Regions from separate parts of the Streptomyces sp. NBC_00223 genome, predicted to be linked through region 1. Evidence: riboswitches for the same ligand, from Rfam matches in the RefSeq annotation. Region 1 holds a riboswitch; the other holds the start of a gene.
The links. Region 1 has a riboswitch for glycine ahead of gcvP (aminomethyl-transferring glycine dehydrogenase). Riboswitches for the same ligand answer to the same signal wherever they lie in the genome.
Positions count from the first base shown of each region.

Region 2: linked by a shared signal. The riboswitch ahead of gcvT (glycine cleavage system aminomethyltransferase GcvT) and the one ahead of gcvP (aminomethyl-transferring glycine dehydrogenase) in region 1 are both predicted to bind glycine.

Region 1 is NZ_CP108109.1:7,479,828-7,484,235, forward strand. It holds gene OHA30_RS31850 (DNA polymerase IV) at 1-1,382, shown strand, start outside; gene OHA30_RS31855 (PRC-barrel domain-containing protein) at 1,298-1,675, opposite strand; glycine riboswitch at 1,800-1,911, shown strand; gene gcvP (aminomethyl-transferring glycine dehydrogenase) at 2,095-4,408, shown strand, end outside.
Region 2 is NZ_CP108109.1:6,155,608-6,160,015, forward strand. It holds gene glyA (serine hydroxymethyltransferase) at 1-1,036, opposite strand, end outside; gene gcvH (glycine cleavage system protein GcvH) at 1,119-1,499, opposite strand; gene gcvT (glycine cleavage system aminomethyltransferase GcvT) at 1,643-2,758, opposite strand; glycine riboswitch at 2,821-2,925, opposite strand; glycine riboswitch at 2,927-3,028, opposite strand; gene OHA30_RS26355 (enhanced serine sensitivity protein SseB) at 3,192-3,932, shown strand; gene OHA30_RS26360 (enhanced serine sensitivity protein SseB C-terminal domain-containing protein) at 4,182-4,408, shown strand, end outside.

The sequences.
Region 1 (4,408 bases):
CGACCGCGTCCTATGAGGCACGCGTGCACGGCGTCCACTCCGCGATGGCCATGGCCCATGCCCGCAGGCTCAGCCCCAACGCCGCCTATCTGATCCCGCGCTTCGGCATCTACCGGCAGGTCAGCGAGATCGTGATGGGTCTGCTCGGCCGGCTGTCGCCGCTGGTGGAGCCGCTGAGCGTGGACGAGGCGTTCGTCGACCTGGAGGCCGGCGGGCGCGGCGCCGACCCGCCCGCCGTCGCCGAGCGGCTGCGCGCCGACATCAGGGCCGCCACCGGGCTCACCGCCTCCGTCGGCCTCGCGGCCTCCAAGCTGCTGGCCAAACTCGCCTCGGAGAAGGCCAAGCCCGACGGCCTGGTGGTGATCGAGCCCGGCACCGAGCGCGCTTTACTCGACCCGCTGCCGGTCCGCGCCCTGTGGGGTGTCGGCCCGGCGACCGCCGACCATCTGCGCAGGGCCGGTATCGCCACCGTCGCCGAGATCGCGCAGGCGGGGGAGCCCGAGCTGGTCCGGCTGCTGGGCAAGGCCCACGGCGCCTCCCTGTACGCGATGGCGGCCGGCCTCGACAACCGGCCGGTGGTCGCCGACCGGGACGTGAAGTCCATCTCCGTCGAGGACACCTTCGACAGCGACCTCACCGACCGCGCCCATGTCCGCTACGAGATCGACCGGCTCGCCGAGCGCTGCGCGCAGCGGCTGCGCGGGGCCGGCCGCTCCGGGCGGACCGTGGTGGTCAAGGTGCGCAGATACGACTTCTCGACCCTCACCCGCTCCGAGACGCTGCGGGCCCCCACCGACGACCCCGCCGTGGTCCGCGAGACCGCCCGCAGGCTCGCCGAGTCCGTCGACACGACCGGCGGCGTACGGCTGCTCGGGGTCGGCGTCGCCGGGCTCGCGGACTTCACCCAGGAGGACCTTTTCGCCCAGAGCGCGGGAGAGCCCGGGGAGGGCGCCGAGCGGCCCGAGGAACTGCCGGTCAGCCCGCCCCCGGTCTCCGAGCGGGCCGAGCGGGCCGGGCGCTGGCTCCCCGGCCAGGACATCACCCATACGGAGTACGGCGCCGGGTGGGTCCAGGGCAGCGGGGTGGGGCGGGTCACGGTCCGCTTCGAGGTGCCCACCGACACCGTGCCCGGTCGCGTCCGCACCTTCGCGACGGACGACCCCGCGCTGGCGCACAGCGATCCGCTGCCGCTCATGGCCCCGGCGGAGGGCCCCGAAGCCGCCGGACCTGCGGCCGGGGGCTCGGGCACGGCTCCGGCGGAACCGGAGGGCGGCCCATCGGTCCCGGCGAGCGGCGGTCAGTCCCCGCCCGCCAGCTCGCCGAAGTCCCTGCCCGACGGCGGCAGCGACTCGGCGTCCGACCTGGGCACGTCCATGCCGTAGTGGTGGTAGAGCTGCAACTCCTGCTCGGGCGACAGATGCCGCCCCACCCCGAAGTCCGGCGCGTCCCTGATCAGCGCCTTCTCGTACGGCACCCGCAGCTCGTCGCCCACCAGTTCGCTCGGCTCCAGCGGTACGAACGCGTCCCGGGTGAACAGCCCCGTGCGCACCGCCGCCCACTCGGGGGCGCCGGTCGCGTCGTCCAGGTACACCTCGTCCACCGTGCCGATCCTCGTACCGTCACGGTCCAGGGCCCGGCGGCCGATCAGGCTGCGCGGATCGATGTCGGTCTGCACGGTCCCTCCAACCAACGACAACAGCTGCTGCTTACCACCAAAAGGCACATCAGGGGCGGTGTCGACCCGAACCGGCGCGCCGGGAACGCGCGACAGGCGCGCTGGTAAGCTGGGAAGCGGCTGTCGACCCCATGCGGGAGAGTCCTCCGAGAACGCGCCGTGAGAGGCGTTGAGGGAGGCGCCGAAGGAGCAATCCCTCCCCGGAATCTCTCAGGCATCCGTACCGCACGGGTGAGGTCACTCTGGAAAGCAGGGCCTGCCCCGGAAGCGCCGCGACCGGGACGTGTCCTCACCGACGGTGAAAGCCGCTCCCCGCCGGGGGCGGTGAAGCTCTCAGGTTCTGATGACAGAGGGGGAGGCCGTAAGGGTGCCCGCGCCGCGGCACCCCCGAAGGTCGTCAGACCAGGAGGCCTCCGCAGATGACTGATCGCCGCATTTCCCTCGCCGAGCTCGAAGCCGGCGTGCCCTTCGCCCGCCGCCACATCGGCCCCGACGCCGAGGCGCGGGCGAAGATGCTCGCCCAGGTCGGCTACGGCTCCCTCGACGAGCTGACCGACGCGGCCGTGCCCGACACCATCAGGAGCGCCGAGGCGCTGCGGCTGCCCGCCGCCCGCACCGAGGCCGACGTGCTCGCCGAGCTGCGCGCGCTGGCCGACCGCAACCAGGTGCTGGCCCCGATGATCGGCCTCGGCTACCACGGCACCTTCACCCCGCCGGTCATCCTGCGCAACGTGATGGAGAACCCGGCCTGGTACACGGCCTACACCCCGTACCAGCCGGAGATCTCCCAGGGCCGCCTGGAGGCGCTGCTCAACTTCCAGACCGTCGTCGCCGACCTCACCGGGCTGCCCACCTCCGGCGCCTCCCTGCTGGACGAGAGCACCGCGGCCGCCGAGGCGATGGCGCTGTCCCGCCGCGTCGGCAAGGTCAAGGACGGCGTCTTCCTGGTCGACGCCGACATCTTCCCGCAGACCCTCGCCGTCATCGGCACCCGCGCCGAGCCGACCGGTGTCGAGGTCGTCGTCGCCGATCTCAGCGACGGCATCCCCGCCGAGGTCGCCGAGCGCGGGATCTTCGGCGTGCTGCTCCAGTACCCGGGCGCCTCCGGGGCCGTACGGGACCTGCGGCCGGTCGTCGAGCGGGCGCACGAACTCGGCGCGGTCGTCACCGTGGCCGCCGACCTGCTGGCGCTCACCCTGCTCACCTCGCCCGGCGCCCTGGGCGCGGACATCGCGGTCGGCACCACCCAGCGGTTCGGCGTGCCGATGGGCTTCGGCGGCCCGCACGCCGGATACATGGCCGTACGCGACTCCTACGCCCGCAATCTGCCCGGGCGGCTGGTCGGCGTCTCGGTCGACGCCGACGGCGACAAGGCGTACCGGCTGGCCCTGCAGACCCGTGAGCAGCACATCCGCCGGGAGAAGGCCACCAGCAACATCTGCACCGCGCAGGTCCTGCTCGCCGTGATGGCGGGGATGTACGCGGTCTACCACGGCCCCGACGGGCTCGCGGGCATCGCCCGCCGCACCCACCGCTACGCCGCGGTGCTGGCCGCCGGGCTGCGCGCGGCCGGGGTGGAGATCACGCACGGGGAGTTCTTCGACACGCTGACCGCCCGGGTGCCCGGCCGCGCCGCCGAGGTCGTGGCAGCCGCCCGCGAGGCGGGCGTCAACCTGCGGCTGACCGACGCCGACCACGTGGGCATCGCCTGCGACGAGACCACCGGCCGGGAGCAGCTGACCGCCGTGCTCGCCGCCTTCGGCGCGCGGGCGGACATCGACGCGCTGGACGCGGCCACCGAGGACGCGCTGCCCGCCGCCCTGCTGCGCACCGAGCCGTATCTGACCCACCCGGTCTTCCACCAGCACCGCAGCGAGACCGCGATGCTGCGCTACCTGCGGCGGCTCGCCGACCGCGACTACGCGCTGGACCGCGGCATGATCCCGCTCGGCTCCTGCACGATGAAGCTCAACGCGACCACCGAGATGGAGCCGGTGACCTGGCCCGAGTTCGGCGCGCTGCACCCCTTCGCGCCCGCCGAGCAGGCCGAGGGCTATCTGGCCCTGATCCACGGCCTGGAGGACCAGCTCGCCGAGCTGACCGGCTACGACAAGGTCAGCCTCCAGCCCAACGCCGGCTCCCAGGGCGAGCTGGCCGGGCTGCTGGCGGTCCGCGCCTACCACCGGGCCAACGGCGACACCGGCCGTACGGTCTGCCTGATCCCGTCCTCCGCGCACGGCACCAACGCGGCCAGCGCCGTCATGGCGGGCATGAAGGTCGTGGTGGTCAAGACCCGCGAGGACGGCGACGTGGACGTCGACGACCTGCACGCCAAGATCGACCGGCACCGCGACGACCTGGCCGTCCTGATGGTCACCTACCCCTCCACGCACGGCGTGTTCGAGGACAACATCACCGACATCTGCGCGGCCGTGCACGAAGCGGGCGGCCAGGTCTACGTGGACGGCGCCAACCTCAACGCGCTGGTCGGCCTCGCGCGGCCCGGCCGGTTCGGCGCGGACGTCTCGCACCTGAACCTGCACAAGACCTTCTGCATCCCGCACGGCGGCGGCGGTCCCGGTGTCGGCCCGGTCGCCGTACGCGCGCACCTGGCGCCGTATCTGCCCAACCACCCGCTCCAGCCCACCGCGGGCCCGGCGACCGGTGTCGGACCTGTCTCGGCGGCGCCCTGGGGCTCGGCGGGCATCCTGCCGATCTCCTGGACATACGTAC
Region 2 (4,408 bases), 1.3 Mb from region 1:
TGATGCCGACCTCGTGCAGCCGGTCCTCGGCCTGCTGCCCGTCGAGCGCGGAGTCGCGCAGGTCGACCAGGACGAGGTGGACGTCCGTGCCGCCCGACAGTACGGAGACGCCCGTCCCGGCCACGTCCGGCTGGGAGAGCCGCGCCGCGAGGAGCTTGGCGCCCTCCAGCGTACGTGACTGGCGGTCCTTGAACTCGTCCGTCGCCGCGGCCTTGAACGCGACGGCCTTTCCGGCGATGACGTGCTCCAGCGGGCCGCCCTGCTGACCGGGGAAGACCGCGGAGTTGATCTTCTTGGCCAGCTCGGCCCTGGAGAGGATCACGCCGCCGCGCGGGCCGCCGAGGGTCTTGTGGGTCGTGGTGGTGACCACGTCGGCGAACGGCACGGGCGAGGGGTGCAGCCCGGCCGCGACCAGGCCCGCGAAGTGGGCCATGTCGACCATCAGATAGGCGCCGACCTCGTCGGCGATCCGCCGGAACTCGGCGAAGTCCAGCTGCCTCGGGTACGCCGACCAGCCGGCCACGATCAGCTGCGGGCGGTGCTCCTTGGCCAGCCGCTCGACCTCGGCCATGTCGACCAGGCCGGTCTGCGCGTCGACGTGGTAGGCGGCGACGTCGTACAGCTTGCCGGAGAAGTTGATCTTCATACCGTGGGTCAGATGACCGCCGTGCGCCAGATCCAGGCCCAGGATGGTGTCGCCGGGCTTGATCAGGGCGAACATCGCGGCCGCGTTCGCCTGCGCGCCCGAGTGCGGCTGCACGTTCGCGGCCTCGGCGCCGAACAGCGCCTTGACCCGGTCGATGGCCAGCTGCTCGATCACGTCGACGTGCTCGCAGCCGCCGTAGTAGCGGCGGCCGGGGTAGCCCTCGGCGTACTTGTTGGTCAGCACCGAGCCCTGCGCCTCGAGCACCGCCACCGGAGCGAAGTTCTCCGAGGCGATCATCTCAAGGGTGGACTGCTGGCGGTGCAGCTCGGCGTCGACGGCGGCGGCGACGTCGGGGTCGAACTCGTGCAGGGACTGGTTCAGGAGCGACATGTGATCTTCCTGGTCGGGAACGAGATCTGGGGGTGGCGCGCGGACCCGGCCCGCGACGGACGCGGACGCGGCCCGCCGGGGATCAGCCCTCGATGAAGGCGTCGTACTCGGCGGCGGACAGCAGCTCCGCCGCTTCGTCGGACAGCTTCACCTTGAACAGCCAACCGCCCTCGAAAGGCGCGGAGTTGACCAGAGCCGGGTTGTCCACGACATCCTGGTTGATCTCGGTGACCTCACCGGAGACCGGCGAGTACAGGTCGCTGACGGACTTGGTGGACTCCAGCTCGCCACAGGTCTCACCCGCGGTGACCGTCGCCCCGACCTCGGGGAGCTGGACGAAGACGACGTCGCCGAGCGCGTCGGCGGCGTGCGAGGTGATGCCCACGGTGGCGGCCCCCTCCTCGGGGGCGGAGAGCCACTCGTGCTCCTTGCTGTAGCGCAGCTGCTCAGGGTTGATGCTCATGACGGAATTCTCCTGGATGGTGAGGTGTGCTCGCGCGCGCCGCGAAAGAGCGCGGAACGCCGAGGACAGAGGTGAGGCGGCGGTGACGGAGACGGAAGGGACCGGCGGGACGTGCGCGCCGCGGCGTACGCGGGAGCGCGGGCTCAGCGCTCGCGCTTGTAGAACGGCAGCGCCACCACGGAGTACGCCTCGCGCGCTCCCCGGATGTCGACCGCCACCCCCGCGGTGCCCGGCGCCGCGTGCTCCGCGTCCACGTAGGCCATCGCGATCGGTACGCCCAGCGTGGGGGAGGGCGCCCCCGAGGTGACCTCGCCCACGACCTCGCCCGAGGCGGCGGTGACCGGGTAGCCAGCCCGCGGCACCCGGCGGCCCTCGGCGACCAGCCCGACCAGCTTGCGCGGCGGGTGCGCGGCGGCCTTGGCCGCGGCGGCCTCCAGCGCCTCGCGCCCCACGAAGTCCCCCGCCTTGTCGAACTTCACCACCCGGCCGAGCCCGGCGTCGAAAGGCGTCACCGCGGCGGTCAGCTCATGCCCGTACAGCGGCATCCCGGCCTCCAGCCGCAGGGTGTCCCGGCAGGACAGCCCGCACGGGACGAGCCCGGCCGCCGCGCCCGCCTCGGTGAGCGCCTGCCACACCCGCTCGGCGTCGCCCGGCGCCACGAACAGCTCGAAGCCGTCCTCGCCGGTGTATCCGGTACGGGCGATCAGCGCGCTCACCCCGGCGACCGTGCCCGGCAGCCCGGCGTAGTACTTGAGGCCGGCCAGGTCGGCGTCGGTCAGCGAGCCGAGGATGCCCGAGGACTCCGGGCCCTGGATCGCCAGCAGCGCGTACGCGTCCCGGTCGTCGCGCACGGCCGCGTCGAACTCCGCCGCGCGCGCGGTGACCGCGTCCAGCACGGTCTGCGCGTTGGAGGCGTTCGCGACGATCATGAACTCCTGGTCGGCGAGCCGGTAGACGATCAGATCGTCCAGGATGCCGCCGTCGGGCCCGCAGATCATCGTGTAGCGGGCCCGGCCCACCGCCAGCGCGGACAGATGGCCGACCAGCGCGTAGTCCAGCGCCTCGCCGGCCTGCGGGCCGGTCACGGTGATCTCGCCCATGTGCGAGAGGTCGAAGAGACCGGCCCGGGTGCGTACGGCCAGGTGCTCCTCGCGCTCGCTCGCGTAGCGCAGCGGCATGTCCCAGCCCGCGAAGTCGGTCATGGTCGCGCCCAGCGCGCGGTGCAGCGCGTCGAGGGCGGTACGGCGGGAATCGCTCATCGGTTACGGGCTCCCAGGTCGGAACGGACGACGGGCACGAGGTCAGGGTGGTGACCCCGGCCTCCCCATCTGTCATCGGAACCTGAGAGGTTCACCGTGAACCCGGCGAGGGCACGGTTTGCACCTTGGGTGGAAGGAGCTTGCGGCTCCTCCGCTTTTCAGATCTGCCTCGTCCGCGCGGTATCTGTGCCTGAGAGATTCAAGGGAGGACTTGCTCCTTCGGCGCCCGCCCCCGGGTGACCGGGATCGGGGCTCTCCCGCGCGGCCTCCAACGGCCGGTATGCATGTTGTGCCGCTCATCATTGCACGACGTCCGGCCCGGCGGGGAGCGTCACCCCCGGTGACCCACCGGTACGGGGCCGCCAGCCGCTAGGGTTTGCCCGGCAGCAGGACGGCGCCGGGCACGGCGGCACACGGGCGGACAAGGGTGGACATGGAGAATCCGGCACCGTACATCTGGCCGGCCAATGAGCTGGAGGAAGTGCTCACCGCGAGCCTCGGCAACCCGGCGGCCACGCCCCGGCTGATCGAGGTGCTCGGCCGCTCCCGGGTGTGGGTGCCGCTGCCGAACGGCGGCCCGGCGGACGGACCCGGCTTCGACCTGCCGACCGTCGAGCTGGACGGTGCTCCCTATGTGCCCGTCTTCAGCTCCGAGCAGCAGTTCCGGCGGGCCGCCGACGGGATGGCGTGCACGGTCGCGCCGGTCCACGAGTTCGCCCGCGGGCTGCCGACGGGGATCGGTATCGCGGTCAACCCGGGCGGCGCCGTCGGGGTGCCGCTGCCGCCGGCCGCGGTCGCCGACCTGTGCCGGACCGGGCGCGGCGCGGACCAGCCGGCCATCGGCGCCAGGGTGCTGCTGTGGGAGCCCGAGCCCGACACCGAACCGGTGGACTTCCTGGCCGCAGCGGCGGGCGAGTTCGCGGTCACCCCGGTCGTGCTGACCGCGCGGCGCGCGCTGGCCGCGGTCGAGGAGCAGCCGCCCGCGCTCTTCGTCGGCGTGGAGCTTGACCGCTGGCAGGAGGAGGACCGGACGGCCGCGATGGACGCGCTCGGCCGGGCGCTGGGCGAGGTGCCGACGGCCTGGCCGGTCCATCTGATCCTGCTCGACGTGGCACAGGACCCGGTGGGCGACTGGATGCTGGAGACCGTGCAGCCGTTTTTCGCACGCGACTGAATGCGCGGTGCGGGACTGATCGCTTCGCGCGGGACTGAATGCCCCGCACGGGGTTGACGTTTCGTACGGGACGGGCGGGGCCGTATTTCCGGCCGCGGACAGGGATCGGGCGATTCGGGCCGGTTGCGTATACCGGTCGTATACGCGGTGTATAGGCGATGCCGCTTGAGTCGGTCGACGTTCCATCGGGAACACTCGACCTGATTTGATGTCGTGCGAATACCGACGAGGGGAAAGGGGCGGTCCCACGTGATCGCGGGCGCGCAAGGCGGTGCGGCGCCGGCCGGCCAGGTGGAGCAGATGCTGCTCCAGGTGGCGCCCGGCCGGTTCGACGCATACGAGAACCTGCTCGCCTCCCTCGCCGAGGGCGAGGTGTGGATGCTGCTGTGGCAGGGCGCGTCCGGGTCGCCCGACGCGCAGTACGGCACGATGGAGGTCGGCGGCCACGGGTACGCGCCCTGCTTCACCTCGCCGCG